DNA from 3 places in the Bacillus jepli genome. Region 1 is predicted to be linked to each of the others. Evidence: riboswitches for the same ligand, from Rfam matches in the RefSeq annotation. Region 1 holds a riboswitch; each other region holds the start of a gene.
The links. A riboswitch is a leader RNA that binds a small molecule or an ion and turns the genes downstream of it on or off. The one in region 1 is predicted to bind lysine.
Positions count from the first base shown of each region.

Region 1 (11,041 bases):
GCTTCTTCTCCTCTTGTCGCAAAGTTATTCGCTGTTAAGTGTACCAATAAAAATACCCCTACAGGAATCACACCTAATAACGAATGAATCCTGCGATTAAAAAACTCACGATTACCTGCCATACTTTAATTTACCCCCCCTTAATAATAAACCGTACCTTTTTGGTACCTCATTTTCATTCCTCATCCTGCAAAATTATATAAAAGGACGAATTAAAAACTGACAATTGAAAACCTTTGCAGGAAACTACAAATTGCTTTTTTCATAGATAAAAAGACAAATGTAGCCGCAATTTTCTTTTATCAGTATAATGTAACAAATTCATTTTACTCCCATAAAGTAAGAGCGTCAAGGAAACACGTCCACAATTTATTCATGAATCTGATAATAATTAGACACTATTGTTAGACTTTACCTGTCGTACAAATCCATTTTATATGACAAAAAGAAACAAAAAAATTCATGTGTTTCTTATCCCCGATAGTTTATAATAATGAATGGAGAAAGAGGGGAATGCAGTGAAGAACATGAACATCAATGAACAAAATATAAACCTAAGCGAACAGACTGTTTCTGTTTTTGGATATGAACTCATACGTGAAATTTTAATTCCTGATTTACTTGGAAAAGAAACTCCACAGATTTTATACTGGGCTGGAAAAAACCTTGCCCGAAAATTCCCCTTACCAACGATTGAAGAAATTATTGCGTTTTTTCATGATGCTGGATGGGGAGACCTTAAAGTAGAGCGTTCGGATAAGAACTCCATCGAATTTCATTTGGATGGTGCCATAGTTTCTTCTCGTTTTAAACGAAAGGATATTTGCACCTTCCAACTTGAATCCGGTTTTCTTGCTCAACAAATTCAACAACAGAAAAACCGAATTACTGAAAGCTTTGAACAACAAAAAAGGCGAGCTCAAAGTATCATCTTTACGGTTAAATGGGATCAGAAAGATATTACCGAAGACTAAATTCCTGCACAATTTGTGCAGTTTTTTTATATTCAAAAGGGCGCCCAAAGGCAAATACTCTCCTCTGAACGACCCTGATTAATTTTTCGTTTATAGTTTAACTTTTGCTTTTTCTTCTTCCACTGCAGCTAAATTAAACGAATCATGTAAAGTTTCAACTGCACGAACCATACTTGCTTGTTCGACAACTGTAGAGACTTTAATTTCAGATGTACTTACCATTTTAACCTCAATGTTTTCTTGTGCAAGTACCTGGAACATATCAGCCGCAACCCCTGGATTTGAAACCATTCCAGAGCCTACAATCGATACCTTCGCTAACCCATCTTCATGTTGGATGCTTTCATATTTTAATAAATCTCTATTATTTTCCAAAACAGCTAATGTATCGCGTAAATCTTGAGTTTTTACTGAAAAAGAAATATTTGTATGATTTTCATCTGTCTGGTTTTGAATGATGATATCTACGTTTAGACCATTCTTTGCGAGTGTACCAAAGATGGTTGAAAGTGTGTGTAGTTCATTGGGTAATCCAGAAACGGTTACCCTTGTAATTTGGTCTTCAAAAGCAATTCCCCTAACAACTAGATTCTTTTCCATTGAAACTTCCTCCTCAATAACGGTTCCATTTTCTAGCTCTATACTTGAACGAACTTCAAGCGGCATTTCAAAGTTTTTTGCAAATTCGACTGCACGTGGGTGAAGTACACCTGCACCTAGGTTCGCAAGCTCCAGCATTTCATCATAAGAAATGGAATGAAGTTTACGAGCAGATGGTACTACACGAGGATCTGTTGTATATACACCCGTTACATCTGTGTAAATATCACATTTGTCAGCATTCAATGCTGCTGCAAGTGCAACTGCGGTTGTATCAGAACCACCTCGTCCAAGAGTCGTTATATCTCCAGAGCTACTGATCCCTTGGAATCCTGCAACGACAACAATTTTACCTTCTTTTAAGCTTTCGTTTACTCTTGAAACTTCAATATTTTCAATACGGGCATTGCTATGTATAGCTTCGGTTTCAATGCCAGCCTGCCAGCCTGTATAAGATACAGATTCATGCCCCTGTTCCTGTAAGGCCATTGATAATAGAGCAATTGTTATTTGTTCACCTGTACTTAACAACATATCCATCTCGCGTTTACTAGGCGAGCTTGTAATTTCATTTGCTAGGCTCACAAGCTGGTCTGTTGTTTTACCCATTGCAGATACAACAACCACAACTTGGTTTCCTGCTTCCACCTCTTGAATAACGCGATTAGCAACATTTTTAATTCTATCCGGTGACCCTACTGAGGTGCCTCCAAACTTTTGAACGATGATCCCCATGCTTATACCCTCTCCTTCAATTAATCAAATGCGCCTTGGCGTATTTGCGCCCAGATTTTAGGCCCACACGAGGTGGGTCACAAAGACGTTGCCACAGGATGTGGCGTTCCTAGTCTTTGATCCTATGCTCGATAACTTCCTCTAAAAAATCTGTGGCATCCGCCGGAGGCACTTATTTTATTCAACTGAGGTTAAACCTTAGTTGAATAAAATAAAAAAACAGCAATGAGATTATCTCATTGCTGTGATATACGTAAAAACAACGTGTCACACCGTGAGATAGCTCTCCAAGATTAATTCATCTTGACAATCTTACGTCTCTTAAACATAAGACCAGCCAAAAAGGGTATGAGTCCTTTTTCACTTCGGCAAACTTTCCTTTCAGCAATCATCATAGGGGCTCATCCCCCTCCTATTGCATACTGATAAAGCTTGCACCTCTATCATCACTTCAACGTAATGAAGTGTAATATTATATTAGTTAGGATTATATCAGAGTATTTTTAAAATAGCAACGACTATTCTTTTAATTTTTCATAGATGGCTTCAGCAGTAGGACGAGGAATATTCGCTTGCTGAATTTCCTCAATACTTGCTTCTTTCAACCTCTTGATTGAGCCAAAATGCTTTAGTATTGCTTTCTTTCGTTTTTCACCGACCCCAGGAATATCATCAAGCACTGATTGAAAAGCACTTTTCCCACGAACTTGACGATGAAAGGTAATCACAAATCGGTGTACTTCATCTTGAATCCGTTGGAGTAGATAAAACTCCTGGCTGTTCCTTGGTAATTCTACAATTTCAGGTGGTTCCCCAATTAACAACTCTGAGGTCCTATGCTTATCATCCTTCGCAAGTCCTGCTAACGGGATTTCTAATCCTAACTCATTTTCTAGAATATCCCTTACTGCAGCGAGATGACCTTTTCCTCCATCAATGAGGATTAAGTCAGGCAATGGAAGGTTTTCTTTGAGTGCGCGACTATATCTTCTTCGTACAACTTCCCGCATTGATTCATAATCATCAGGACCTTGAACCGTTTTAATTTTATATTTTCTATATTCCTTTTTATCTGGTTTTCCATCCGTAAAAACAATCATTGCTGAAACAGGGTCTGTTCCTTGGATATTTGAGTTATCAAATGCCTCGATTCGATGTGGTGTGTATATTCCCAATCGTTGGCCTAAGTTTTCTACTGCCTTGATTGTTCTCTCTTCATCACGTTCAATGAGAGCAAATTTTTCCGTTAACGCGATTTTAGCATTTTTTGTTGCTAAGTCTACTAGTTGTTTTTTCTTTCCTCGACTAGGCTGTTGAACATTTACTTCTAGTAATTGCTCCGCAATCTCATGGTCAATTGAACTAGGAAGTAAAACCTCTTTTGGTTTAAAATGATTTTCTTTCAAATAGAATTGGCCAAGGAAGGTTAAGAAGTCTTGTTCAGGCTCATTGTAAAATGGGAATAAAGAAACATCCCGTTCTATTAATTTACCTTGACGAATAAAAAAGACTTGAACACACATCCAGCCTTTATCAAAGGAATAACCGAAAACATCACGGTCGATAAAATCAGTCATAGTCATCTTCTGTTTTTCCATTGTTGTTTCAATATTTGTGATTTGATCGCGGTATTCTTTGGCTCTCTCAAAATCAAGTTCTTCCGAGGCCTTTATCATTTTTTCTGTTAATTCCGCTTTAATCTCTTTATATCCACCATTTAGAAAGCGAATAATATCGTCTACCATCTTTTTATTTGTTTCATCAGATACTTCGTTCACACAAGGAGCTAGACATTGACCGATATGATAATACAAGCAAACCTTATCTGGTAGAGTTGAACATTTTCGTAATGGATAAATCCGGTCTAAAAGTTTTTTTGTTTCAGTTGCTGCTTGAACATTCGGGTACGGTCCAAAATATTTACCCTTATCCTTCTTCACCTTTCGGGTTATCAACAAACGAGGATGTTTTTCAGCAGTAATTTTAATAAACGGATATGTCTTGTCATCCTTTAGCATGATATTATACTTTGGATCATATTTTTTAATTAAGTTTATTTCTAATAGGAGAGCTTCAATATTTGAAGATGTTACAATATATTCAAAGTCCTCAATCTCATTTACAAGTCTCAATGTTTTACCATCATGCGAACCTGTAAAATAAGACCGAACACGGTTCTTTAATACTTTGGCTTTTCCTACATAAATAATAGTTCCTTGCCTGTCTTTCATTAAATAACAACCAGGCTGGTCCGGTAATATCGCTAATTTTTCTTTAAGATGATCGTGCATTTTTCACCACTCCATCTGTTATAAATTCTAATGTATCTTAGTGCATCTGCACCTAGATAAGCCGTACCTCTAATTGTAACATTTTTACGGAGATGTTGTATGTGAAAAATAAGGAATTCCTTTGGCTAAAAAAGTGCAAACAAAAAACAGCCTAGCGGCTGTTTTTTGGATTAATAATGGTTAGCAAGTTTTCCAGCTAGAGCTTCTTTTGGTTGGTAACCAACTACTTTATCAACAACTTCACCGTTTTTGAAAACAAGTAAAGTTGGGATGCTCATTACACCAAACTTAGCTGCAGTTTCTTGGTTATCGTCTACATCAAGCTTTACGATTTTTACTTTGTCACCAATTTCAGAATCTAATTCTTCTAATACTGGAGCAATCATCTTACAAGGTCCACACCAAGGTGCCCAGAAATCTGCTAAAACTACACCTTCTTTTGTTTCTGTGTCAAAAGTTTGATCCGTTACGTTTGTAATTGCCATTTAAACCCCTCCTAAATATGTTACAACTTTGAAATTATAACAAGAGTATAACATCTGGAATATCATTTTACGAATGATTTGCTTCAAAATCTAAAGTTAGCTAAATAAGGATTAATAAGACTAGACACTATACTCATCTTCCCCAACTTTTTAAGCTGATATGTATGAAAATAAAATGACAGATAAAAAAAGACGCCCACAAAGGACGTCTTTTTGCGTATTGCGGCGAGAGACAACACTCCACATAGTGCTTGCCAATAGGCAGGTCAACTCGACTTATGCAATTTGAGCTCATCGCTTGATTAGTATACCATATTTTATTCAAGAGTAAATAGAAAAGTTATCCATACATAAAGCGAGCTAACTAGCTCGCTTCACTATATATTAAGCATTTACTTTTAATTTCTTGAATTCTTCTGTAAGCATTGGCACAACTTCAAAAAGGTCTCCAACGATACCGTAGTCCGCAACCTTGAAGATGTTTGCTTCTGGATCTTTGTTGATTGCTACGATTACTTTAGAGTTTGACATCCCCGCTAAATGTTGAATGGCTCCCGAGATACCGCAAGCGATATATAAGTCTGGCGTAACTACCTTACCAGTTTGGCCAATTTGAAGGGAGTAGTCACAGTAATCAGCATCACATGCACCGCGGGAAGCGCCTACCGCTCCACCAAGAACATTTGCTAACTCTTTTAATGGTTCGAATCCTTCTGCACTTTTCACTCCACGGCCACCTGCAATCACAACCTTCGCTTCAGATAAATCAACACCCTCCGTTGCCTTACGGACTACTTCCTTTACAATTGTACGTAAGTCCTTAATGTCAACAGATAAAGATGAAACTTCTCCAGTACGCGATTCATCTTTTTCAAGTGGGTTAATATTGTTTGGACGAACACTTGCGATTATCAATCCGTCTGTCACAATTTTCTTTTCAAATGCTTTACCTGAATAAATAGGTCGAGTAAAGACAATGTTTCCACCAGCACTTTCAATAGCCGTTACGTCAGAAATCAAACCAGAATTAAGTTTACTTGCAATTTTTGGTGATAAGTCTTTACCTAATGCAGTGTGTCCAAATACTAGTCCTTCTGGTGATTCGGCATCAATAACAGCTAGCAAAGCTTGAGAGTATCCATCAGGAGTATAGGATCCTAATTTTTCATCCTCTACTGTTACAACCCTGTCTGCACCATAAAGGATTAATTCATTTGCTAATGAACTTATCGAGTCTCCAACTAAAACTGCAACGACTTCGCCACCTTCAGCCACTGTTTTACCAGCTGCTATTGCTTCAAAAGATACGTTACGTAACGCACCATCTCGTGCTTCTCCTAGAACTAAAACTTTTCTTGACATTATGCGCAACCCCCTAGATTAGTTGAGTGATTTTTTGAAATCGAATACAAAAAACTTTTTTCTAATTCGGTTATACTACCTTTGCTTCATTATGAAGAAGTGATACTAGTTCTTTGACCTGGTCTTCTAATTCACCTTCAAGCACACGACCCGCTTCTTTTTTAGGTGGAAGGTAGATTTCAATTGTTTTTGTTTTTGCTTCTACATCATCTTCATCTAAATCCAAATCATCTAACTCAAGTTCATCAAGTGGCTTTTTCTTTGCTTTCATAATGCCAGGTAAGGATGGATATCGAGGCTCATTTAATCCTTGTTGACATGTGACTAATAATGGTAAAGAAGTTTCAATCACCTCAGAGTCCCCTTCTACGTCCCTCACAACTGTTACGTTCGAGCCATCAACCTCAAGCTTTGTAATGGTCGTTACATAAGGAATATCTAAAAGTTCTGCAACACGTGGTCCGACCTGACCTGAACCCCCATCAATTGCAACATTTCCACCTAAGATGATATCGGCATTCTTATCATTTAAGTATTCAGCTAATATTTTGGCGGTCGTAAACTGATCTCCATCTTCTAAGTCATCTTCTGTATTAATCATTACGGCTTTATCTGCACCCATGGCTAACGCTGTACGTAATTCTTTATCGGCTTCATCAGTCGTAGAAACTGTTACAACCGTTACTTCTCCACCATTTGCATCGCGAAGTCTAATCGCTTCTTCAACCGCATATTCATCATAAGGGTTAATAATAAATTCAGCACCATCTTCACTGATTTGGCCGTTGTTTACAACGATTTTTTCTTCTGTATCAAATGTTCTTTTCAAAATAACAAAGATGTTCATGTGTTTCCCTCCTAAGGTTTTGTGCTTTTTCGTCAAAATCTATGTGTAATTCTTAAACACTTGTTATCTATTATTTTCCTTTAAACGTTGGTTGTCGTTTTTCGATGAACGCAGATATTCCTTCTTGTCCATCTTCGGAGACGAACATTTCACCGAATAAAACAGCCTCTCGTTTAACAGTTGCATCATATTGTTCAGTTTTCATTGAGTTTAACAATTCAATAGTTGCTTTTAACGCTAAAGGGCTTTTTTGGGCAATCTTTTTTGCAATCTCCATCGTTTCCTCATGAAGTTTTTCTTCTGAGAAAGCCTGGTTTGCCAAACCATATTGGACTGCTTCGACGCCGCTAATCGGGTCACTTGTCCACAGCATTTGAGCAGCTTTAGCAATTCCGACGTAACGTGGTAAGCGTGCGGAACCCGCAAATCCTGGGACAAGTCCAAGCTGCAACTCAGGTAAACCAAGTTTTGCTTTTTCACTAACAAGACGGACGTGGCATGCCATTGCTAGCTCCAACCCACCGCCTAAGGCTGCTCCGTGGATACTTGCAATAATCGGTTTTGGGAATCGTTCTATTCTTTCAAATAGGGTTTGACCCTTTCTTGCAAGATTTGAAAATTCTTCACCAGAGTTGATTGTTGTAAATTCTTTTATATCAGCCCCAGCAGAGAAGAATCGCCCTTCCCCATGTATTACCAAAACTCGAACATCATCATTAGACTCTAGTGTCTCTAGCAAACTTGTAAGCTCTTTCAAAACAGTAGTTGATAATGCATTTGCTGGAGGACGATTTAAGGAAATTGTAGCGATGTACTCATCAATTTTCACTTTAAAAAACTCCACTAAGTATCCCTCCTATAATGTATATGTATGTAACACACCTCTAAAATAACTCTTATAGGAAGTTCAAAAAGTCGGTTGAAGATGACACATCGAATTTCTTCGTTGGCTTGCTTCTCCGTTCCTCACGTATTAACTGCATACGTTGCGGTACTCAAAGCTACACCGCCTCGAACTTTCGACGCACAGGATGTGCCAGTGTCGACAATGCCACAGGACGTGGCGCTCTTGTCGACGCGGTCCTTTTCAACCTCCTTTTGAACACTTACTTTACTGGTGTGTCTTTCCACAACCATTTACTAATAAGGCATGAACATCTTTTGCTAAAGTAGACAAATCATATTTTTGTTCGTTCATGACCCATGTGGTTGCTGTTTCATCAATCGAGCCAAAAATCATTTGTCGTGCTAACCGGACATCAAGATTTGGATTAAACTCACCGTTTTCTATTCCAAATTGGATAATGGTTTCGATTGTTTTTAAATATCCTTTTAGGACTTCATTAATTCGGTGTCGTAATTCCTTATTTGATTGTCTTAATTCCAGCTGTGTAACGATTGCAAGATGATGATCAGCAGATAAAAGTTCAAAATGTTTTTCAACCAATGTTAATAACTTCTCCGCCGCACTCGTTTTTCCTGCTATCTCAGCTTCAATTTTTTCAATAAACTCTCCCATTTTTTCATGGAATAACGACACGAGAATGTCCTCTTTATTTTTAAAATAGAGATAAATCGTCCCGTCCGCCACGCCTGCTTGTTTCGCGATTCTTGAGACCTGAGATTGATGATAACCATTTTCTGCAATGACAACTACTGCTGCATCTATGATTTGCTTGTATTTTGGTTTTGTTGTTTTTTTCAAGACCTTACTTCCTTTCAGAAAAATGAATGAATAGTCATTCATATTTCTATGATAAAACGTAAACCAACAACTGTCAAGAATAGTTTATTATATTTGACACGATTTTTATTGGTTCTTTTCATTCTAAAAGAAAGGAGAGCCATAGGCTCACATCATGGCTCGTTAGCTTATGTTCATACATAGTTGTCTTTAGAGCTGATTGATCCTAATTCTTAATTAACTTTTGTTCGTTTTTCCTTTTCTTCTTCCACTAATACTCTTCGCAATACTTTACCTACCATTGTTTTAGGTAAGTCTTTCCTGAATTCATACACTCTTGGAACTTTATAGGCAGCTAAATGCTTACGGCAATGTTTATCAAGCTCTTCTTCTGTGCATTGCTGACCTTCTTTTAAAACAACATATGCCTTTACTGTTTCACCTCGGTATGGATCAGGAATTCCAGCAACAACAGCCTCTTGGATCTTTTCATATTCAAAAAGAACTTCCTCTACTTCTCTTGGGTAAATATTAAATCCACCCGCAATAATCATATCCTTTTTGCGATCAACCACATAGAAAAATCCATCCTCATCCATATATCCCAAATCCCCTGTTAATAACCAACCATCACGAAATGTGGCTGCCGTCTCCTCTGGTTTATTCCAATATCCTTTCATAACCTGAGGACCTTTTACCGCAATTTCGCCGATTTCTCCAAATCCGACAGGCTCACCTGTTTCCATTGAAAGCACAACTGCATCTGTGTCTGGCCATGGTAATCCAATACTACCATTTACACGGTTGCCCCAAAGTAAATTCGCATGTGTTACAGGGGAGGCTTCCGATAATCCATAGCCTTCGACAAGCTTTCCACCAGTCACTTTTTCAAATTGTTCTTGAACTTCAAGTGGTAATGCTGCCGAACCACTAATACAGGAATCAATAGAAGATAAATCATACTTACTAAGGTCAGGGTGATTCAATAACCCAATGTACATTGTTGGTGCACCTGGAAATAAAGTTGGCCTCATCTTATGAATTGTTTTTAATGTGTCTCCTACATCAAATTTTGGCATAAGAATCATTTTTGAAGCCATCATAATCGAGAGATTTAACACTGTGGTCATACCGTACACATGGAAAAATGGAAGAATTGCTAATACAGATTCTTCACCTTTTTTACATTTATACATCCATTTTGAACACATGATTGTATTTGCAACTAAATTACGATGAGTTAACATTACTCCCTTTGGAAAACCAGTAGTTCCTCCTGTATACTGTAACAATGCTAGGTCTTCAACTGGATCAATTTCAATATCGATTTCTTTTGCCTTGGAATTCTTGATAATTTCCCTTAACAAGTGGTTTGTACCCTCATGTTCAACTTTAACTACAATACCATATTGCTTCTTTTGAATAAAAGGATAAACTAAATTTTTTGGGAAAGGTAGATAATCCTTAATCTCGGTCACAATGATGTGCTTAATTTGTGTTAGCGCTTTCACTTTTGAGACGCGTGGAAAAAGGATATCCAATGTAATGATTGCTTTTGAACCTGAATCCTTTAGATGATACTCAAGTTCTCTTTCCGTGTACAAAGGGTTCGTCTGGACAACAATAGCACCTGAAAATAATACACCGTAATAGGCAATTACACCTTGGGGACAGTTTGGCAACATGATGGCAATTCGGTCTCCTTTTTTAATCCCCTGCTCCACCAAATAGTTTGCTAGCTTCAAAGACTCTTCATACACCTGCGAAAAAGTTAATTCTTTTCCTTGAAAATGAACTGCCACTTTTTGAGGATATTCATTAGCTGTTCGTTTCAAATACGTTTGAATCGGAATGCTCTCATATTCAAGCGTATGTGGAATTTCCTCCGGATAATTTGCTAACCATGGCCTTTCTAACTCCATCTAAAAACCTCCCTTATTCACTTTTTATCGAGAATACGATGACGTATTCAATGACCAATTTGAATTTTCAAACCATTTATACTCATTATAGTATAATGAATATTCCGTGACAATTACATTCATGAATTGTTGGTGCTGTTT
Region 1 is NZ_JBDFMO010000001.1:2,482,080-2,493,120, reverse strand. Features, by position in the region: gene ABC371_RS12765 (succinate dehydrogenase cytochrome b558 subunit) at 1-122, opposite strand, end outside; gene ABC371_RS12760 (YslB family protein) at 519-974, shown strand; gene ABC371_RS12755 (aspartate kinase) at 1,065-2,309, opposite strand; lysine riboswitch at 2,582-2,760, opposite strand; gene uvrC (excinuclease ABC subunit UvrC) at 2,828-4,600, opposite strand; gene trxA (thioredoxin) at 4,771-5,085, opposite strand; gene ABC371_RS12740 (electron transfer flavoprotein subunit alpha/FixB family protein) at 5,470-6,447, opposite strand; gene ABC371_RS12735 (electron transfer flavoprotein subunit beta/FixA family protein) at 6,518-7,294, opposite strand; gene ABC371_RS12730 (enoyl-CoA hydratase) at 7,365-8,138, opposite strand; gene fadR (fatty acid metabolism transcriptional regulator FadR) at 8,406-8,999, opposite strand; gene ABC371_RS12720 (AMP-binding protein) at 9,212-10,900, opposite strand.

Region 2 (11,041 bases), 2.2 Mb from region 1:
TAAACTTCCGGATCTAATAAAAGAAAATCTATCATCAAAGGATTCTCACCCCCCAATTTCGTTTGTGAATACTTTTACTATACATGAATTGTGACCGTCTCACAAAACAAAATTATGGAAGTAAAGAATTTATATCCAATCCATTTTCCTTTGCTGCGCATAATCTTAATAATTGCGTACAAGTTATGTATTAGTATCCCTTGAAAATTCTTGGATATGAATTTCCGAATGTGGCGGAACATGACTGTTTGAAAAAAGGCCAATCATTATTGTCGAATTATTAATTTTCCAGAAAAAAAATAGAGTTCATACCAAATCCAGAGAAGAAAAAAATCCCTTGTCATTTTAAATGATGGCGATTATAGTAAAATGGTAATGACAACTGTCAAGACACTAGGAGGAAAAATCATGACAGAAAAAACAATCTCAAAGAGGAGGCTCCTTGGTATTGCAGGGCTCGGCTGGATGTTTGATGCAATGGATGTCGGGATGCTTTCCTTTATTATTGCAGCACTGCACAAAGATTGGGGGTTGACACCGGATCAGATGGGTTGGATCGGAAGTGTGAACTCAATCGGGATGGCTGTCGGTGCTCTTCTTTTCGGATTATGGGCAGATAGGATAGGAAGGAAGAATATATTTATCATCACCTTAGTATTGTTTTCACTTGCGAGTGGATTTTCCGCATTAACAACGTCCCTCTTTTTATTTTTAGTACTTCGCTTTTTTGTTGGGATGGGGCTTGGTGGAGAATTACCCGTTGCTTCAACTCTCGTTTCAGAGAGTGTAGAAGCGAAAGAGCGTGGGCGAGTAGTGGTTCTACTTGAAAGCTTTTGGGCATTTGGTTGGCTCGTTGCAGCACTTATTTCATATTTTGTTATTCCGTCATATGGCTGGCGAATTGCCCTTATTATTAGTGCGGTACCTGCTCTTTATGCGATTTATTTACGACTAAATCTTCCGGACTCTCCAGCGTTTTCACCAAAGAAAGTGGAGAAACGTACGGTTTTCCAAAACGTCCGAGATGTGTGGTCGAAGAAATATGCACGGTCCACATTCGTACTTTGGATGGTATGGTTTACAGTTGTATTTTCATATTATGGTATGTTCCTTTGGTTACCAAGCGTTATGGTAATGAAAGGATTTAGTATGATTCAAAGCTTCGAATATGTATTAATTATGACCCTTGCTCAGCTACCGGGTTATTTTACAGCTGCCTGGCTGATTGAACGGGTGGGCAGAAAGTTTGTACTTGTTACTTATTTGCTAGGAACCGCAGGATCCGCCCTTGTTTTCGGGCAGGCAGAAACGACTGCAGTTCTCATTGTTTCAGGTATCTTTTTATCCTTCTTTAACCTCGGTGCATGGGGGGCTTTATATGCGTACACGCCAGAACAATACCCGGCTGTTATTCGTGGGACAGGTGCTGGTATGGCCGCAGCGATTGGGCGTGTAGGTGGAATTCTTGGACCACTCCTCGTAGGCTCACTCGTTTCTGCAGGTCAATCCATTAGTCTCATTTTTACGCTGTTTTGCATAAGTATTGTGATTGGTGTGATTATACTTGCCTTTTTTGGGAAAGAAACAAAGCAGATTGAATTAACCTAAAAAAAGAGTCATCAAAAGACAATTGACGTAGTTTGCTAGATATTTTAAAAATTTATGGTTGACGGAATTATAGATATTATTGTAGTATAAAAAAACAATCGAATAAGGCCTCACTTTTTCTTAGTGAGGTAGAGGCGCGATATTTAACAGTCCTTAGTGGAGTTTGAGAAGCAGTGATGCTAAGGAGAAGGAAATGTCGCCGAAGTGTGTAATATTCTCACTATTACATGCTGGGTCTGTAGTTAAGAGCTGCAGGACTGTCTCAATAAACCCTCCGTTTATTGAGTTGTGCTATCTCATTTGGGATAAAAGAGAGGACTTTAGGGAAACGATACAGCGACCTGGGTATATCTCAGGTCGTTTTTTTGTGTCGAAATTTTTAAAAAAAATAGGGGGAAATACATCATGAGAAACAAACTATCATTATTCGTCGTTTTATTAGTTACAACCACTCTTTTATTAGCAGGGTGTGGGACAAGCAGTAGTTCTAATTCTGGATCATCTTCAGAGGATCATACATTTAAGGTCGGTCTTGAAGCCGGATATGCGCCATTTAACTGGACTCAAAACGATGATTCTAACGGTGCAGTTAAAATTGAAGGGTCTCAAGAATATGCGGGCGGTTATGATGTAGAAATCGCGAAAAAAGTGGCTGAAGGATTAGGAAAAGAATTAGTGATTGTTAAAACAGAATGGGATGGCCTTGTACCGGCTCTAACATCAGGGAAAATTGATGCGATTATCGCTGGTATGTCACCGACAGCAGAACGTAAAGAAGCAATTGACTTTTCGGACAATTACTATACTTCAAATCTAGTCATGGTTGTGAAGAAAGGCAGCAAGTATGAAAATGCAACCTCTATTCAAGATTTCAAGGGAGCAAAGGTTACAGCTCAATTAAATACATTCCACTATACAGTGATCGATCAAATTGAAGGTGTGGAAAAGAAAACAGCAATGGACAACTTCCCAGCAATGAGAGTGGCGCTTGAATCAGGAATGATTGATGGATACGTTTCAGAACGACCAGAAGGTGTTAGTGCTTCATCTGCAAATGAGAACTTTGTAATGGTAGAGTTTGAAGATGGATTTAAAACATCACCAGATGATACAGCAATCGCTGTTGGACTTCAAAAGGGCAGTGACTTAACAGATAAAATCAATGAAACGTTAGCAGGTATCTCTGAAGAAGAACGTACAAGCATTATGGATTCAGCGATTAAAAATCAACCAGCAGCACAATAAAAAAATACTAGAAACCGGCTGTACCACAACTACAGTCGGTTTTAAAAAGTAAAGGAGGAAGAAAGATGAGTTTTGAGTGGGTCATACGAATTATCACCGAAAACTGGCCAATGTTCCTTCGTGGTGCGGGTGTAACACTATTAATTGCTCTTATTGGGACAATCTTTGGGGCAGTGATTGGATTATTAGCAGGAGTGATCCGAACTATTCCGATGCCTGAACGTGGAGTGAACAAGCTATTTTTAAAAGTCATTAATGCCATCCTCTCCATCTATATTGAATTCTTCCGTGGAACACCGATGATTGTACAAGCGATGGTTATTTATTATGGTTCTGCGTTAGCATTTGGTATAGATATGAATGTTTTTGTTGCAGCGATAATTGTTGTATCGATCAATACAGGCGCCTATATGGCTGAGTATGTTCGTGGTGGGATTGTATCGATTGATAAGGGACAGTTTGAAGCCGCACATGCAATTGGAATGAATCATTTCCAAACGATGTGGAACGTTGTATTACCACAGGTTATTCGTAATATTCTCCCTGCAACAGGTAATCAATTTGTGATAAATATTAAAGATACATCGGTTCTGAATGTGATTTCCGTTACAGAATTATATTTCGTAACAAAATCAATTTCAGGGAATAATTTTAGATATTTTGAATCGTTTTTCGTAGCATGTATGATTTATTTTGTGATGACGTTTATTGTCACTAGAATACTACTATACTTTGAAAAAAAATTAGATGGCTCTGATACCTATACGATGATTGGGAACGATCGACCAGTACAAGTCAATCAACAACAATAGGAAGAAGGAGGAGAGAAAATGGAAAAAATTATTGATATTCAACATTTAAGCAAATCCTTTGGCACTCATGAAGTATTAAAAGATATTGATTTCTCGGTGAATAAAGGAGAAGTTGTCTCCATCATCGGTTCCTCCGGCTCTGGTAAATCAACTCTTCTTCGTTGTATTAATCTATTAGAAAGACCTAGCGGCGGGCAAATTATCTATCAAGGTGAAAATATATTGGATAACAATCATGATGTCGCTACCTATCGGAGACATTTAGGAATGGTTTTCCAACAATTTAACTTATTTAATAATCATAATGTCCTTAGCAATTGTGTGGTAGGACAAGTAAAAGTATTGAAACGCTCCAAGGAAGAGGCCGAGAGAGTTGCGATGAAATACTTAAAGGTTGTGGGCATGGATCAATATATTAACGCCAAGCCGAAGCAATTATCCGGTGGGCAAAAGCAACGCGTGGCAATTGCAAGGGCACTTTCGATGGAACCAGATGTCATGTTGTTTGATGAACCGACATCAGCTCTTGATCCAGAAATGGTAGGAGAGGTTTTGAAAGTAATGAAGGAACTCGCTGAATCTGGTCTAACAATGTTAATCGTAACGCACGAAATGGAATTTGCAAAAGAAGTATCGGATCGAGTCGTATTTATGGATAAGGGGGTTATTGCAGAAGAAGGAAGACCAGAACACATCTTCAATAACCCAACACAAGAGCGTACGAGGGAATTCTTAAAACGTACTCTAGTTCATGCGTAGTTGAACGATTTTATGATTTTTTAAATAACTCTCCATTTCATTTTTATTTTACCTATCATGAAAATTAAAGGGCGATCGTAATCTGAAATAGATAGCGGTTGGTCTTTTTTTATTGTTGGATGAATTTTTGAAAAATAAACTTTACAGTGTTGTCCGTATAAAAGTCTTTCATATAATAATGGAACAAATATTTTTATATTGATTTGATCTGAAATCAATATAATCCTGGTGCTGTGGAGGGATAAAATGTTTTATCATGAGGTTCAAGCTGGTGATTCCTTATTTTCGATTAGTAATCGCTACGGAATATCGATGGATCAAGTTCGACTGGTGAATGGTTTAAATGAAACAAATATTGTTCCAGGTCAGGCCTTACTCATTCCTTTATATACTTATATTGTTCAACCTGGTGATACTTTTACAAAGATTGCTAGAAAATCTTTCTTATCCTTAGATCAACTAATAAAAGCAAATCCAAACGTCGCTCCAGCTACATTGCAACCAGGAATGAGATTAACTATTCCGCATATTTCAGGTTATCCTGCATCCACACTTAGCTTTTACGTTGTAAGAACCCCAGAATTGGACAGAGCTTTAATTCGTGATTTTGCCCCTTATACGACATCTTTATCTATTTTTGACTACCATATTGCAGCCAATGGGGATATCGCTAACACCTTAAATGATTTGACTGCTATTCAGACGGCCTGGACTTATCGGGTAAGACCGCTTGCAACGATTACCAATCTGGTACCTGAAGGCTTTAGTTCTGAACTAGTTCATCAAGTATTAAATAATCCTACTGCAAGAACAAATCTAGTAAATAATATTACTTATTTAGTAACCAATAGAGGCTATGGTGGGATTACAATCGATTTTGAACGAGTATTAGCTGAAGATCGAGATCTGTTTACAGGTTTTTTACGGGAATTGAGTGATCGGTTAAGGCCATTAGGGCGTACTCTGACCATTGCTGTTCCTGCAAAAACAAGTGAAGACATTCCCTGGCTTAGGGGTTACGATTTTGGGGGAATAGGGTCCGTAGTCGACTACATGTTTATCATGGCTTATGATTTTCACCATGCCGGAAGTGAACCAGGACCTGTTGCTCCAATTACAGATGTACGAAGAACGATTGAATTTGCCATAAGATATGTCCCCCATAGAAAAATTATTATAGGCATGCCTTTATATGGGTATGATTGGATTATTCCTCATAATCCGGGTAGGGTTGCTCCAGCTATTTCAAATGAACGAGCTATGGAAACAGCCATGAGGTTTCAATCACCGATCCAATATTCAACTGAATATGAGTCTCCTTTTTTTTATTATACTGATCAAACGGGATTAAGACATGAAGTATGGTTTGAAGACGTAAGAAGCATGGGAGCTAAAATGTTACTTATTCATGAATATGGATTGCAAGGTCTTGGTGCATGGCAATTAACGCTTGGATTTTCTCCAGGAACATGGCTTTTGACAAAGTTTTTTACAATACGAAAGGTATAGGATTATTGTAGGTAGTATATGAAAGATATTAAGGATTACTTATTTTTGCGTCCACAAATTGGGCGTTTTAATTTTGAATTATATAAAAAATAGTTGTATAAACAAAAAGGATTGGGCATTTGTCTGGTTTTCTTATATGACCAAATTTTGATGAAGGACATTTCGACGAAGAAATCATGCGGAAAAGTCCTTCATCGAAGTTATGAAGGACATTCCGCCGAAGAAATCATGCTCGAAGTTATGAAGGACATTCCGATGAAGAAAACGTGCGGAAAAGTCCTTCATCGAAGTTATGAAGGACATTCCGCCGAAGAAATCATGCGGAAAAGTCCTACATCGAAGCAATGAAGGACATTCCGCCGAAGAAATCATGCGGAAAAGTCCTTCATCGAAGTTATGAAGGACATTCCGCCGAAGAAATCACGCGGAAAAGTCCTTCATCGAGGTTATGAAGGACATCCCGATGAAGAAATCATGCGGAAAAGTCCTTCATGAAGGACTTTCTGAGCAAAAAACCAAAGATTCAGCTACTTTTTTATTGTTGTTGCTGCTCCAAGTGTTGCGAAATCTTCTCGTGGACTTGGGCTTCAATCGCATCTACATGATCTTCCTCGAATGTGTTTTTAGGATGTGGATGAAACCAATGAATCTCGCCTTCGTGTAAAAGTCCTTGGTAGTCTGATCCATCAACAGTAATTGTGAATTGATGACGCTCGTGCACCTGATCGTCAAACATTGGTCGTACTTCTAAATCTTTAAACATAATGAATTCCTCCTAAGTAGTAATTTCTTTCAAGTTTTCCCTAATCGGGGTGGTGTATGCCTACTATTTACGTAGTAATTGAGTAATTTCATTTTATAGGTTCGGCATAACTCTTCTAGCACCCAGGAAAAGCCATGTGCTAAGAACGAAAGGCATGGTCAAGGCCGGAAGTCCGAATGGCTGAAGTAATGTTGTTATACTGGCTACTAACGGAATAGTTACACAAGTAGCGATTATGCTGGAGATAAACGCAAAACGGTTTTGATTCGTCTTAAATACGACAGCCACAGCTAAGGAGGTTAGTATTGCATTGTATCCATAAAGCCCCAATTCAATTGGATCATATTCTCCCCCAAGGAAAAACGATGTCAATAAAGCCACCACGTTTCCTAAAACAGCATAAAGGCCAAGCTTCCATCCAGCAAAAAAAACCGCGGCAAAAAACAGAATACCTGATAGAGTGCTACTTATGAAGAAAATTTGTCCAATTCCGTGAACAGCCGCATCTAACCACACTACATTTTCAGGTGGTTCCAATTTCCAATAAGAAATATCCTGAGGGACAAAGTTTGAGGTTATGTGAAAAGCCTCTAACCGATAAGAAGCCATCAATGTAAACCATGTCAGGATGATAAAGGGAAAAGTAAGAACTGGGATCCCCGTATTCTTCATTACATGAATCATGGCGGCTGTAAATACTGCTGTAACGGCAGCGCCAAGGAGGGCGATTATCCAGTCGTAAGGTCCTGTCAGGAATAAGGTTAGCGCTATTCCTGTCAATACGGAATTGTAACCCAACAGCCCCTGATTAATCGTTTGTTCCTCTACACCTCCTATCCTCCCCATAATATTGGCAATCAAGGCTGATAAAATGGTGATGATTCCTAAAGTATAGGAAAAGATCGTTATAGCTATGAGTATGATAAATCCCGAAAGAGCATTTTCAATGAGCATAACTTGAGAAATGCTTTTTAGAGCGGCCATCAGAAAAGAAAATAATCTTCCTTCTGCCCAAGGCTTATGATTGGTGTTTTGCACGAAAATCCTTCCTTCCAAAAATTATTGGAAAACGATCTCATAACAGAAACTGCTACTTCACTGCGGCGATTCTATTCTTTCCACGTTTCCACCTCGTTAGTATCCCTTGTAATCAAGGATTAAATAAAAAGAAATTTGATTGTTCGTTTAGATGAGAGCAAATCTTTAATAAGCCAAGTGGGTTGTCGATATTTTTTTATATTATTTATAACAAATAGCTTGTTTAAATAAGGGAAAAACTGGAGAACATACATAAAGATTTAAATAGCTTTAGGAAAATAAAGTATGAAAATAGGAGGATGACCATGCAATTATCACCACGTGAGATAGACAAGCTCATGATCGTTGTTGCGGCCGACCTAGCTAGGCGCCGGAGAGAAAGAGGTTTGAAATTAAATTATCCGGAAGCGGTTGCACTGCTCACCCATGAAGTGTTAGAGGGTGCACGTGATGGAAAAACAGTTGCAGAATTGATGGAATATGGAGCCACGATTTTGACAAGTGATGATGTGATGGAAGGAATCCCGGAGATGCTTGATGATATCCAGGTAGAAGCCACATTTCCAGATGGAACAAAGCTTGTAACAGTTCATAGTCCGATTAAATAAAAAGTGACAGGAGGCTATTTACATGCAGCCAGGCCAATTATTTCTAAAAGAAGAAGACATCGTTTGCAATGCCGGAAGGAAAGCATCCAAATTGACTGTGACAAATACAGGAGACCGTCCTGTTCAGGTGGGGTCCCATTTTCACTTTTATGAAGTCAATGAAGCACTTCAATTTGATAAAGATCAAGCATACGGAAAGCGCCTAAACATCCCAGCTGGAGCTGCTGTGCGTTTTGAACCAGGGGATGAAAAGGAAATTGAACTAATTGATTTTGCTGGAGAACGCCGTGTTTATGGTTTTAATAATAAAGTAGACGGTTCACTAGAAAAGGGGGGTAACCAATGAGTTTCAAGATGACAAGAAAGCAATATGCACAAATGTATGGACCGACTACAGGTGATTCTATTCGTTTAGCAGATACTGATATACTGATTCAAATTGAGAAGGATCATACCACCTATGGAGAAGAAGTGGTATTCGGTGGAGGGAAGGTAATTCGTGATGGAATGGGGCAACATCCACTAGTAACACGTGGTGATGGAATTGCCGATTTGGTCATTACAAACGCTGTTATTTTAGACTATACCGGCATCTACAAAGCGGATATTGGAATTCGTGATGGGAAAATTGCTGGCATAGGTAAAGCTGGAAACCCGTTAATTATGGACAATGTGGATATTGTGATCGGGGCAGGAACAGAAATCATTGCTGGTGAAGGCATGATTGTAACAGCAGGTGGAATCGATACCCACGTTCATTTTATCAATCCGACACAAATTCGAACAGCATTAGCTTCAGGACTTACAACATTGATTGGGGGCGGAACTGGCCCTGCTGCAGGGTCAAAAGCGACAACTGTAACTCCTGGTGTATGGCATATGCACAAAATGCTCCAAGCAGCGGAAGGATTGCCAATTAACGTTGGATTCACTTCAAAAGGCCAAGCGACTGCAGAGGAGCCGCTGGCAGAACAGGTGCGTGCTGGTGCTATAGGTCTGAAAGTTCATGAAGACTGGGGAGCAACCCCTTCTGCCCTAGATTATGCATTAAGGGTTGCTGAAAAATATGATGTACAGGTCGCTCTTCATGCCGATACGTTGAATGAAGGCGGCTTTATGGAAAATACGATGGCAGCGATTAAAGACCGTGTCCTTCATATGTACCATACAGAAGGAGCAGGGGGCGGACATGCGCCGGATCTTATTAAATCAGCCAGCTATATGAACATTCTTCCATCTTCAACAAATCCGACCATGCCTTATACAATAAACACAGTGGATGAGCATTTGGACATGCTAATGGTTTGTCACCACTTAAATCCTTCTATTCCAGAGGATCTTGCATTTGCCGATTCACGTATTAGACGTGAAACCATTGCTGCAGAGGATATTCTCCAAGATATGGGTGTATTTAGTATGACTAGCTCGGATGCACAAGCGATGGGGCGGATAGCCGAGGTTATTTTGCGGACATGGCAAGTGGCTGACAAAATGAAAAAGCAAAGGGGAATTTTAGAGGGCGACACTGAGCTTTCTGATAATAATCGTGCAAAGCGTTATGTTGCTAAATATACGATTAACCCTGCGATCACCCATGGAATTTCCGAGTATGTTGGATCCATCGAAGTTGGGAAAATTGCTGACCTTGTGATTTGGAATCCAGCCTTCTTCGGGGTGAAACCAGAAATGATCCTGAAAAATGGATTTGTTGTCGAGGGCTTGATGGGCGATGCGAACGCGTCTATCCCGACACCGCAGCCTGTTATTTATCGTCCAATGTATGCGCAATACGGAAAAGCGTTATCCAGCTCATCCATTACGTTCATTTCCCAAGCTGCTTTTGATGAGAAAGTGCATGAAAAGCTTGGGTTGCAAAAAATGATTCTTCCGGTTCGCGGTATTCGGAAACTGACGAAGAAAGACATGAAGTTGAATTCCGAAACTCCAGAAATAACGGTTGATCCGCAAACGTATGAAGTGAAAGTAAACGGTGAATTAATTACATGCGAGCCGGTTGACCAGGTACCAATGGGACAACGATATTTCCTATTCTGAGGTGAAGATCATGTTAGTAGAAAGAATTGTAACAAATATTGATGATATGGAAAAAGAAGAGATTGAAAAGCGCCATATTGAAAAGGTGTTCCTTGAAAGCGATCATTTAATGAAACGGATTCAGAGGGTGACGACCGACCATGGCAAGGAAATTGGAATTCGATTAAAAGAACCGCGTGATTTTGTTGCTGGTGATGTTCTCTATATGGATGATAAGAACTTAATCATCATAGATGTGCTCTCCGATGAGTTAATTGTGATAAAACCACGTAGTCTAAAGGAGATGGGGACAATTGCCCATCAGTTGGGGAATCGTCATCTACCGGCCCAATTTGAAGGGGACGAGATGCTTGTTCAGTATGATTACCTTGTTGAAGAATTACTGAAAGAGCTTCAGATTCCTTATCAACGTGAAAAGCGGAAAGTGAAAAAGGCCTTTCGCCATATCGGGCACAGCCATGGATAAAAATACTCTTTCATTATTTCAGTTATGTGATTCCAATTTCCCGACAGGAGCGTTTAGTCATTCATATGGGTTGGAGACTTATATTCAAGCAGACAAAGTACATAATCGAGAATCATTCAATAGCTGGTTGCATGTGTATGTAAATGAGCAGCTCATTTATTCAGATGGTCTTGCCTGC
Region 2 is NZ_JBDFMO010000001.1:269,590-280,630, reverse strand. Features, by position in the region: gene ABC371_RS01385 (hypothetical protein) at 1-38, opposite strand, end outside; gene ABC371_RS01380 (MFS transporter) at 409-1,608, shown strand; lysine riboswitch at 1,730-1,910, shown strand; gene ABC371_RS01375 (transporter substrate-binding domain-containing protein) at 2,014-2,853, shown strand; gene ABC371_RS01370 (amino acid ABC transporter permease) at 2,919-3,665, shown strand; gene ABC371_RS01365 (amino acid ABC transporter ATP-binding protein) at 3,684-4,424, shown strand; gene ABC371_RS01360 (glycosyl hydrolase family 18 protein) at 4,671-5,933, shown strand; gene ABC371_RS01355 (hypothetical protein) at 6,469-6,696, opposite strand; gene ABC371_RS01350 (urea transporter) at 6,790-7,734, opposite strand; gene ABC371_RS01345 (urease subunit gamma) at 8,040-8,342, shown strand; gene ureB (urease subunit beta) at 8,365-8,688, shown strand; gene ureC (urease subunit alpha) at 8,685-10,397, shown strand; gene ureE (urease accessory protein UreE) at 10,408-10,863, shown strand; gene ABC371_RS01325 (urease accessory protein UreF) at 10,856-11,041, shown strand, end outside.
Region 2: it holds a riboswitch for lysine, as region 1 does, so the genes downstream of both, ABC371_RS01375 (transporter substrate-binding domain-containing protein) here and ABC371_RS12755 (aspartate kinase) in region 1, are expected to answer to the same signal.

Region 3 (11,041 bases), 270 kb from region 1:
ACCATAAATCGAATTGACCAAAATGAGCTTTACAATAAAAATGGAGTTAAAAACAATGGCAAGGAAATGACGAACTTTGGCTATGTTCGTCACCAAAAAAATCCAGTCCCTGGTAAGGCAAATGTATACACAAATATGCCAGCAATGGATCGCGAAAAAGTAGCGGATTTGATTAGTAAAATCTGTACCTACATCCCGGATGTTAATGACGTAGGAACACTAGTAACGGATGAAGAAGTTCTTGTTGTGTATGATACGGATTCAAAGGATCGCAACTTTACAGCAGACCAAGTTAAGCGCTCTGCTCTTTCTGTTGTCCCAAGGTTTTACCATGTGTATGTTTCTGATGATCCTGACATGATGGATCAAATTGAAAGGTTTGGTACACTTGATTCAGACAGTCGTAATGTCGATCAAATCATTACATCCACAATCCAACAAATGATAAAATCTCCACAGGGATACAAGGTCAGTGATGGAGAAAATGAAAATGGTGAAATGGAAGGTGGATTAAACCCAGAATATGAGCGTAGGGCTAGGGAAAATCAGGACTTCCTAAAAAATCCAAGCACCGGGACGAAAAGTGGAGAGATCCATGACACCGGAAATGCCGGTACCATTGGAAATAAAGGGAATGAAGATCAAAAGAGGGATGATGGAAGAGAGCTTTTAAGAAAAGGGGTCCAATAGTCCTCAAAAATTTGATGAAGGACTTTTCCCTACGGATTCTTGATCGGAATGTCCTTCATAACCTTAATGAAGGACTTTTCGCTACGGATTCTTAGGCGGAATGTCCTTCATAACCTTGATGAAGGACTTTTACGTACGGATTCTTGACCGGATTGTCCTTCATAACCTTGATGAAGGACTTTTACGTACGGATTCTTAGGCGGAATGTCCTTCATAACCTTGATGAAGGACTTTTCCCTACGGATTCTTGATCGGATTGTCCTTCATCAATAAATAACAAAAAAGGGGGTTCTCCCCCTTTTTTTATGCTTGTTGTTTAAGTTGTTGATTTGCTTTTGCCGCATTTACTTGTTCGTCTGCGTGGTAAGAAGAACGTACTAGTGGACCAGCTTCACAATGACTGAAGCCTTTACCTAAGGCAATCTCCTTTAATTCAGCAAACTCATCTGGATGATAGTATTTTTGAACTTTTAAATGCTTCTTCGTTGGTTGTAGGTATTGACCAATTGTCATGATATCTACGTTATTTGCACGAAGATCGTCCATTGTCTCAATGATTTCTTCCTTCGTTTCCCCTAAACCAATCATAATACTTGATTTTGTTGGGATATCTGGATACATTTCTTTCCCACGACGTAAAAATTCAAGTGAACGCTCATACTTTGCTCTTGCACGAACGCGGTCAGATAAACGTCGAACAGTTTCGATATTATGATTTAGAATATCTGGCTTTGCATCCATTAACGTTTTTAAGTTATCGTAAACACCACCCAAATCAGATGGCAATACTTCGATTGAAGTAAACGGACTCTTTCTACGTATCGCACGAACGGTTTCAGCGAAAACTGCTGCTCCCCCGTCCTTCAAGTCATCACGTGCAACCATTGTAATAACGACATGCTTTAATCCCATCGTAGCGACAGAATCGGCAATGCGCTCTGGTTCTTTCCAGTCCAATTCATTTGGAAGCCCAGTCTTAACCGCACAAAAGCGACAAGCACGAGTACATGTATCCCCTAAAATCATAAAGGTAGCCGTCTTACGCACAGCCCAACATTCATGAATATTTGGGCATCTTGCTTCCTCACAGACCGTATGTAATTGCTTTTCTCTCATCATTTTCTTTAAGCCGGTATAGCTTTCGTTCGTATTCAGTTTTATTTTTAGCCATTCAGGCTTTCGTAAATATTCCTCTTTGTTAGACATACTTTATCACTCCATTGCAAAGGCTATCCCTATTATACTCCTAAAGTAATGAAGAATCCAAGGATTAGCATAATTCGTGAAATGTTAAGCTTCCAACAATTAGTTATTATGAAAATAAAATGATTTACCAAACTAACAAGGAGGAGTCTTTTTAAAATATATTTTTTATCTTATTCGTGAACATAGATGTCTTAACGATAATTGTTGAGAAAGGAGATATTTGGGCGTGAGAAAAGTCTTTGGAATAGTTGTTGTTATTTGTTTGTTTTTCACGGAAATACCGATGGTCGCAAAAGCAGCAGAAGGTAATCAAGATGTTTTTCAGGAACGTATGTATCTTTATTCGAAGATGGAAGCTTTAACCCAAATTCCTTGGTATTATTATGCGGCTATTGATCAATATGAACGAAGTATTCGTCGTGCCCGTAAGGATATACCAAAGGAAACGGGTTTGATTGGAATCTATATTAAACCCGAAGTGTGGGCCGGTGCTTTAAATCCAAATTTAAATGATACAAACCCACACAGTATTCAGCTTTTTGGAGGAATAGGATTAGATGGCAACGGAGATGGTGTTGCTGACCAAACAAATGACGAGGATATCCTATTTGCAATGTCGGAGCAAATTTTAGCATATGGGACAGATCCTGATAATTTAAAAATTGGCTTATGGAACTATTACAAACGCGATAAATCTGTTTCCCTTATCATGGGAATTGCCAAAATCTATTCGATTTATGGAACCTTAGATTTAGATAAGCATGCCTTTCCGGTTCCGATCGGCTATAATCACAGTTATAAAAACACGTGGGGAGATGCCCGAGGCTGGGGTGGTCGGAGAATGCATGAAGGTACGGATATTTTCGCAAGCTACGGCACACCGGTTCGAGCAACCTCATACGGTGTGATTGAAATGAAAGGGTGGAACCGCTTCGGTGGGTGGCGGATCGGAATTCGAGATGTCAATAATACGTATCACTATTTTGCACACTTAAACGGGTTTGCGAAGGACATTGCAATTGGCCAAGTAGTAGAGCCAGGTCAAATTATCGGTTCAGTTGGTAGCTCTGGATACGGACCACCAGGAACAGCCGGAAAATTCCCGCCCCATCTACATTACGGCATGTATAAGGACAATGGTTTTACAGAATGGTCCTTTGACCCATACCCGCATCTACGTGCATGGGAAAGAGCGGAACGAAGAGCTAGAAAAAGATGAAAATGTTAAAGGCTGCGGTACAAATAATACCACAGCCTTTTCTCCGTTCTATTTTGACCCCTCTTTATAATCTATTCCGCTTGCTTTGCTTGTTTCGCCTTTATTCCAGCGTATGCGATACTTGCTGCAAGACCTCCCCAAAGAATAACCATTCCAATAATCATCATTGCAATTGCTCCACCGGTCATAGTCCTACCCCCTTGTCGCTACTAGAAGAATAATTTTCCTCTAATGTGGCACGACTCCATTTTTTGAGTGATACGATTATTCCGAGTATAATTATTCCAACAGCAATAAAAACACCTGGGAAGAGGATGAATGAAGTTACATACCCTTCATAGTTTCCAGAGTCCGTCTCAAATTGTTGGAGGATATTTTGCTTGAATAAGTCAAACATCATATAACCTAATACAACAGGTGTTACGATTCCAAGACAGAACTTCCACCAACCACCTGCACGGATATCTGAAACGGCATTCGCATGCGCTTGCAATGGATTCATTTGCCTGAATACCCATGCAATTAGAATAACTTCAACTAATCCTGCAACTGCAATACCGAATTGGTTGATAAAGTAGTCAACAACATCTAGGAAGTATAAGCCCCCATTTGTTGAATACAGGATCGAAATAAGGGATGCTAAACCAGCACCGTATAGCACAGATTTATTACGACTAATTTTAAATTTGTCTTGAACTGCGGCAATGAATACCTCACAGATTGAAAAAAGGGATGTTAATCCGGCAAATACTAATGATAAAAAGAATAAAGCTCCGAAAAACTCGCCAAATGGCATTTGGTTAATAATTTGTGGGAAGACTGCAAATGCTAAACCAACACCTGCGGTTGCCACTTTATCTACAGGTACCCCAGACTGTGCTGCCATGAAACCTAGAGCCGCAAATACACCAATACCCGCTAATAATTCAAAACCTGAGTTTGCAAAACCAGTAATAAAAGCGTTGTTCACTACATCGGACTTCTTAGGTAAATAACTTGCATAAGTAATCATAATTGCAAAACCAATTGATAAACTAAAGAAAATATGCCCGTATGCGGCAACCCAAACTTTCCCATCCATTATGGCATCCCAGTTAGGTTGGAAGAATGCATTTAAACCTGCACTTGCTCCTTCTAGTGTTACAGCACGAATTACAATGATTGTAAAGATCACCAATAATGTTGGAATAAAGATTTTATTCGCCTTTTCAATTCCTTTTTTAACACCTTTAAATAGAATAAATAGGGTAATCGCCCAAACAACAACCAATGGTCCAAAAACTCCAAGAACTGGAGCACCGACATCTCCAGGTGTTTCCGCTAAATGCAAGTATTTAGAGAATAGGAATCCTCCTGTATCCTCACCCCAAGCTTTATTAAACGAGAAGAATGTATAGGATATTGCCCATGCGATAATGACAGCATAATAGGTTGCAATGACAAAGGATATGAATACTTGCCACCAACCGAGCCATTCCATCTTCTTATTTAAACGGAAAAATGACAAAGGGGCTGATCCTCTAAATTTTTGTCCAATTGTAAATTCGAGAATTAGGATTGGTATTCCTGCTGTTAAAATGGCAAATAAGTATGGAAGAAAGAAAGCACCTCCTCCATTTTCATAAGCAACATATGGAAATCTCCATATATTACCCAGGCCAACCGCAGAACCAATAGCTGCTAATACGAAGCCTGCCCGCGTCCCCCACAGTGGACGATTATCCATAAAACAAACCTCCCCTTTTCCACTTTAGTCTATTACCGTGGTAGCCCTTTAGCACTAGACCGAAGTTGGAAATTTTTATATATTCAGATTATTTTCTATAATCTATCTATTAGTATAGCCAGTCTTTAATCCTGTGTCAAAAGTTATTTTAACATTCAAATTATTTTTCATAAAAAAGAGACAAAGGTTCTTTTTCCCTTGTCTCATACATATTATTTAATTTTACAAAGCAAAATTCGAATAGTATTTTATGCCTTTTTCCTGTTCATTATTGTAATGACAAAGATAACAAATAATACGACAGTCGTAAGCAATCCTAATAAAGCATTACCCGTTAGACCTAATACGACATATCCAATTGCTGCGAAAATGGCAGAAGTGATAGCGTATGGAAGTTGGGTCATCACATGATCAATAAGATGACTGCCTGCACCTGTTGATGAAAGAATGGTTGTATCCGAAATTGGCGAACAATGGTCACCAAATACAGAACCAGCTAATACTGCAGCAAGAGCCGGAAGCATTAAATTGATATCTGACGCTGCTACGATATCTCCTGCGATTGGGAGCATCATTCCGAAGGTTCCCCAAGAAGTTCCTGTAGCAAATGCCATGATACCTGCTACAACAAATAGAATGACAGGTAAAAAGGAAATATTGATATTAGACTTTTCAACAAGGCCGGCTAAATATTTACCTGTTTCAATCTGCCCAATTAAGTCCACAATCACCCATGCAAATAATAAAATATAGACAGCTGGAAGCATTGATTTAATTCCTTCAATGATCCCCTTAGGGAGAAGACTTACACTAATTGCTTTTTTTGCATAGACTTGAACAAGGAATAAAAGTAGAGTGATAATAATTCCAATCAGACCGCCATTTAATAAAGACCCTGTAACATCTGTGTTTTCTAAAATTGAAAAAATCGTTACATTGCCTTCTGAAGCTTTATAGCCTGTCCAAAATAAGGAACCGACAGTACCGATTACTAATGCCATAATTGGCCAAACTAAATCTCCTACAGAACCCTTTTCACTTTGAGGCAATTCTTGTTTTAATTCTCCAAGTACTGGCTTTTTGGGATCGATCACCTCTCCAGTAGTCATTGCTCGATTTTCATGAACCTTCATACTTCCAATATTAATATTAAATACTGCAACCGCAAAGACCATTAACATAGCTGATATTACATATAAATTCATGGGAATGATTTGTATAAAAGCAGATAATGGTGAAACCTCAGATATCCCATGAGTTACTAGGATTGGTGCAATGATCGCAATAATATAAGCACCCCAGCTTGAAATCGGTGAAACAACACATATTGGTGCAGACGTTGAATCGATAATATAGGCTAGTTTTGCACGAGAAACCTTGTTCCGATCTGTAATTGGCCTACTCACTTGTCCAACAGCCAACGCATTAAAATAATCATCAATAAAAATAACAATCCCTAAAACAGCAGCTAACAGCTGTGCACCTGTTCTTGTTTTAACCTTTGTTTGAGCCCATTCTCCAAATGCACGGCTTCCTCCAGAGATTGAAATAAAGGCAGTAATAATGCCTAATAGGAATAAAAATAAGATAATATAGACATTCCAGGTATTGAGTGCGCCTTCTGAAACAAAGACCGCTTTAAAGCTATTCCAAATGGTGTAAACGATGTCTTGTAGCCAAGCGCCGATTCCTTCATTAAGTAATACTTTTCCGTGTAAAACGACTGAAGCCGACACAATTCCGACTCCAAGTGAGAGTAAAACTTTCCGTGTTAAGACAACCATAAGAAGAGCAATGATTGGTGGGATAATTGAATAAATAGTTCCAGACATAATAGATCCTCCAAAATTGATAATTCACAGAGGGCTGTTCGTACGTGGTGAAAGAGGTTCTTTTTTCAAATAAAAAGAGAGTAATGATAGAAAATAACTATCATTACCCTCTAGTAATGTTATGTTATCCTCCATCACGATCAGTAGCCCTCCATTATAGATCCGACTCTATAATGACAGTGTTACCCTTTTTCAAGGCAACCCCAACAAAAATAACGTTGACGAGTTCATTTTTGCTTCGGCGAAAAACCCTTTCAACTATGATCCACGTTGTCATCCTCACATAGTTTACTCATAAATTCCGCACCTCTACCTCATCGATCCGATAAGGTGGTATATTCATTTTTGATTTCCTTCTGTAGTATAAAACATTACACTCTATAAATCAATTATTCTAATATAGTATTTTTTGTTAATCCGTTGGAATTTCGATTGAAGGTGAAGAATCACTGCCATTGTTATAGAATTCTGGAACATCGTGCAAGATATTTTGATTGATCACAGGAACAATGGTTTCAATTTCAACCTCGCCTGTTGAAAATGGTAAAATAACCTGCATGGTCACAGTGGCTAAAACATTGTATTGAAACCATCCATTATTAATTCCCCACTCATCAATTCTTCCTTGTGGCGTTGTTTCTCCAAAACCAACCATATGGAATCGAATCGGAATTTCCGGACCCAAATTACCTAAGATGGCATTGTTTGTTGCTTCTCCTATCGGTACTTTAAAAACAAATCCCGTTTGCCCTGTTGCATCATCTTTTTCAAGTTCTAAATTAGGGTATTCCAGTTTATGAATGTCTCCTTGATTTACATACTTTAAGTATTTTTCAATATTTCCTAGGGTCTCTGTCGCCATTTTATTAACAACCTGAGTATTGTAACTAATTACTTTCCCCGTTTCATCTGTTTGGACAATACTTAAGTCCTCTTGAACTAATTCTTCCTCATTTAATTGTTGATTTATCGCATTTTTGATAACCGAAGCAGCTACCTTTTTTGTTTCATTTTCAGCATATGCCATAAGCGCAGGCTCAATCGCTTTATTAATAATAAATAATCCGAGAAACGTCGAGAAGATAAAAAAGACAATGGTTATTAAAAAGACGTAACGAAAAGGCAAGGGCCCTTTCCTTCTTGGATGTATGCGACGTCTGAATTTTGCCAAAAGAAATCCCCCCTTACATGCTATATGTATGCAGGTAAGGGGGGATGTACGATACTTATTTTATTCTCTTTTTTATATAGAATACCTTTTTTGAGGTATTGAATGTTAAACCATCTTTAATAAGGCGTCTTTGCCTTTCATTCCTATTGTAATGCCTCTTTGCTCGGCTTCGTATGTGATAGATTCAAGAGGGGCATCCAGTAATTGCTCGATTGTACGAACACCAACTGCCCTACCAGCAATAATGCCTCGATCTTTAAGTTTTTCATTCAATAATGCAACGTCGAGGGCACCACACATAATGTAGCCATTTTCATTTGTGACTGCCATAAAATTCGTCTTAGGTAGTTTAACGGTAATGGCTGTAAATTGATGATTATCAATTATGATTGGTGTCATTGAGACCATTCCTAGCACACTCCTTTCCATACTAATTTATGTGCAGGGAAAGAGAATTGTGTTAGAAATAGGTGCTTGACTAGACCTATCTTTACTGTACTTCTTTTGGCTAGGAATCTTAGACCCCTTTACCTATTGTTTTTATTTTTTCCGCTAAAAGGTCTCGCAAGAACTCTGGCATATAATATTTTTTATCCTTTGCATCCCGGATGACTGGAAAAAGCAATCCGAACGTATACATATCAATGGTGGCGACAGAATACGTTTTATCCGGATCAAGGTCTTCACCATTAATTTTAATAGTAGTGATATGGTCAGCTCCATCTGAAAGCTTCGTGGTTTTGAGCTCAACTCCGTCATACACCATTTTGCCCATAACCTTTCCACGAAAGCCAAGACCTTTAATTCTGAGGTTTTCCATTTCTTTTGTGTTGGCCTGCAAAATGATTTCCTTTAGTTCATCACCCATTACCCATACCTTACATGGATTGATTGGATGTGGGCAGATTCGATGCAGGTCTTCTCTTGTTACTTTTCCGGCTGGAAGCGAATCAAGTAATAGCCCCGCATTAACCATTGATAGGTCTCCATCACACCATTCACGGAGGACTTCGGCTAAAAGTCTAGAAAATGATGTTTCTGCAAACCAATCACTTATTAATGGTTCATCAATGACCGCGATCACATCATCTTTTAACAGTTTAGTACTTTCCAATAAATAGTGTGAAAGGATGTCATTTGTTTCTTTGCTCTCTAGAAGGGATTTTGTTGGAATTACATTTGCTGTACTTTCAATAAGCTTTTTTTGTTCTGTATCAATGTGAAGTGTGACATGACCGATGTAATTCCCATATTTTTGGGCACAGCAAAGCAGTGTATTGTTAATTCGCTTTCCGTTTTCTAAAAGGTGATGGGTATGCCCACCAAGGAGAACGTCAACTTCTGGGAAGTCTCTCGCTATTTGTTCATCTTCATTAATCCCTAAATGGGACAATAACAGAATCATATCTGTTTGATCTTTTAGTTCAGCAAGTGTTTCCCTTAAAACAACAAGTGCGTCTTTAATATTCCAGCCAAGTAGCTTATATAATCCAATATAATGGACCGTTAAACCAATCATTCCAATTTTAAAACCACTTGGCAAGACGTAAATATCATAGGGACAAGCCCAGTTTGGGAGCTTTCCATTTTTGTCAAAAAGATTTGCAAGCAATACTTTAAATTCAGCTTCATCGTATAAAGAATCGAGATGTTCATATGACATCGTAATTCCCTCATTGTTGCCAATTGTTGCATAATCGTATTGTAGCTGGTTTAAAAGCTTAACATTCGTTTTTCCATAGGACGCTTCTGAAATGGGGTGAAAGCGGTCGATATGGTCTCCAATATCAATTAATAACATTTCTTCATTGTTTTGTTGGTGAAGCTGTCTCATTTCCGTTATATATTTTGTGATTTTCGGCCAACGATCAAAATGGCTATGGAGATCGTTTGTATGATAAATATGTACTGTTTCAATCAATCCCCTTCACCTCCTATACAAATCTTAGTTACATTTAACTAAAAAAGTCTAATTGCCGTGGGGCAAGGCCTCGGTATTCGATTCCGAGCATATCAATAAACTGTTTGGCATTGTCAGCAGCATCTCCACCTGAGTTATTATTAAATAACACATAGATGGTTTCACTACCTTTGTTAATCTTTTGAATGTGGTCAACCCATTCTTCTAGCTCTTTCTTATTATACTTATATAAGTACCTGACATCACGCCAATTGCCTTCGTTTGGCTTAGTCCATCCATGAACATTACGACCATGGAAACGTACTAGTGTTTTCTGTTGATTTGTTGGGTGAAGGACCATTGGAATTGAACCAGAGCCAGCCTGTGGTTCATCACAGATACTATGGATCCACCCTTCTTGTTCCATGAATAATAAGGTTTGATCTTTTAGTTGTGGGGAAAACCATGATTGATGGCGAAATTCAAGGGCAACCGGGATATCTCCCATTTGTTGCTTACACCACCGTAGGTAGTCCACATTTTCACGTTTACAATCATACCACGGTGGAAATTGAAATAAAACCATGGCAAGCTTGTTTGCTTTTTGATACGGTTCAAGCGATAAAATAAAAGCATCAAACATTTCCTTTTTTGATGTAAATGGAATTTCGCCACGCTGATGTCCTGTCATCCCTTGATAAGCTTTAACGATAAATTGAAAGGACTCCGGTGTGTCACTCACCCATTTTTCCACGTTCCGTTTTGGCTGTATGGCGTAGAAAGATGCATCCACTTCGACAATTGGAAAATGACCAGCATATTCCTTTAGTTTATCTCTTGGCGAAGTTCCAGCAGCATATAGACTATCATGGTCCCCCCAACCCGTTACACCGATGTAGATCATTGGTTCACCTCATTACGTTTTTAAATGTTCAGCAATTATATTCTTTATTTTAACACTTGGATGAATTTTTTTAATACATCGCGATTTTATCCATACACACAAAATAAAAATACACCATGCATTTTTCCCGCATGGCGTATTTCTAGCTTTACATCAACTAATACTCTTAATACATTACTGCACCGCCGTCAACATTTATTGCCTGACCCGTTATATATCCGGCTTCAGATGAAGACAGATAAGCTACCATTGATGCGATTTCATGTAACTCCCCTGATCTATTTAATGGGATATTACTGAGCATTTTTTCAATGACTTCTCCTCTTGGTCGTCCAAAATTTTCAACATAGTGATCATCAATTTGATCCCACATTGTGGTGTGCACAAACCCTG
Region 3 is NZ_JBDFMO010000001.1:2,212,974-2,224,014, reverse strand. Features, by position in the region: gene ABC371_RS11305 (YhcN/YlaJ family sporulation lipoprotein) at 1-690, shown strand, start outside; gene lipA (lipoyl synthase) at 994-1,896, opposite strand; gene ABC371_RS11295 (M23 family metallopeptidase) at 2,180-3,115, shown strand; gene ABC371_RS11290 (MetS family NSS transporter small subunit) at 3,187-3,303, opposite strand; gene ABC371_RS11285 (sodium-dependent transporter) at 3,300-4,841, opposite strand; gene ABC371_RS11280 (Na+/H+ antiporter NhaC family protein) at 5,090-6,673, opposite strand; lysine riboswitch at 6,810-6,993, opposite strand; gene yunB (sporulation protein YunB) at 7,086-7,844, opposite strand; gene ABC371_RS11270 (YunC family protein) at 7,950-8,252, opposite strand; gene ABC371_RS11265 (bifunctional metallophosphatase/5'-nucleotidase) at 8,362-9,765, opposite strand; gene ABC371_RS11260 (DUF72 domain-containing protein) at 9,800-10,648, opposite strand; gene ABC371_RS11255 (SDR family NAD(P)-dependent oxidoreductase) at 10,815-11,041, opposite strand, start outside.
Region 3: it holds a riboswitch for lysine, as region 1 does, so the genes downstream of both, ABC371_RS11280 (Na+/H+ antiporter NhaC family protein) here and ABC371_RS12755 (aspartate kinase) in region 1, are expected to answer to the same signal.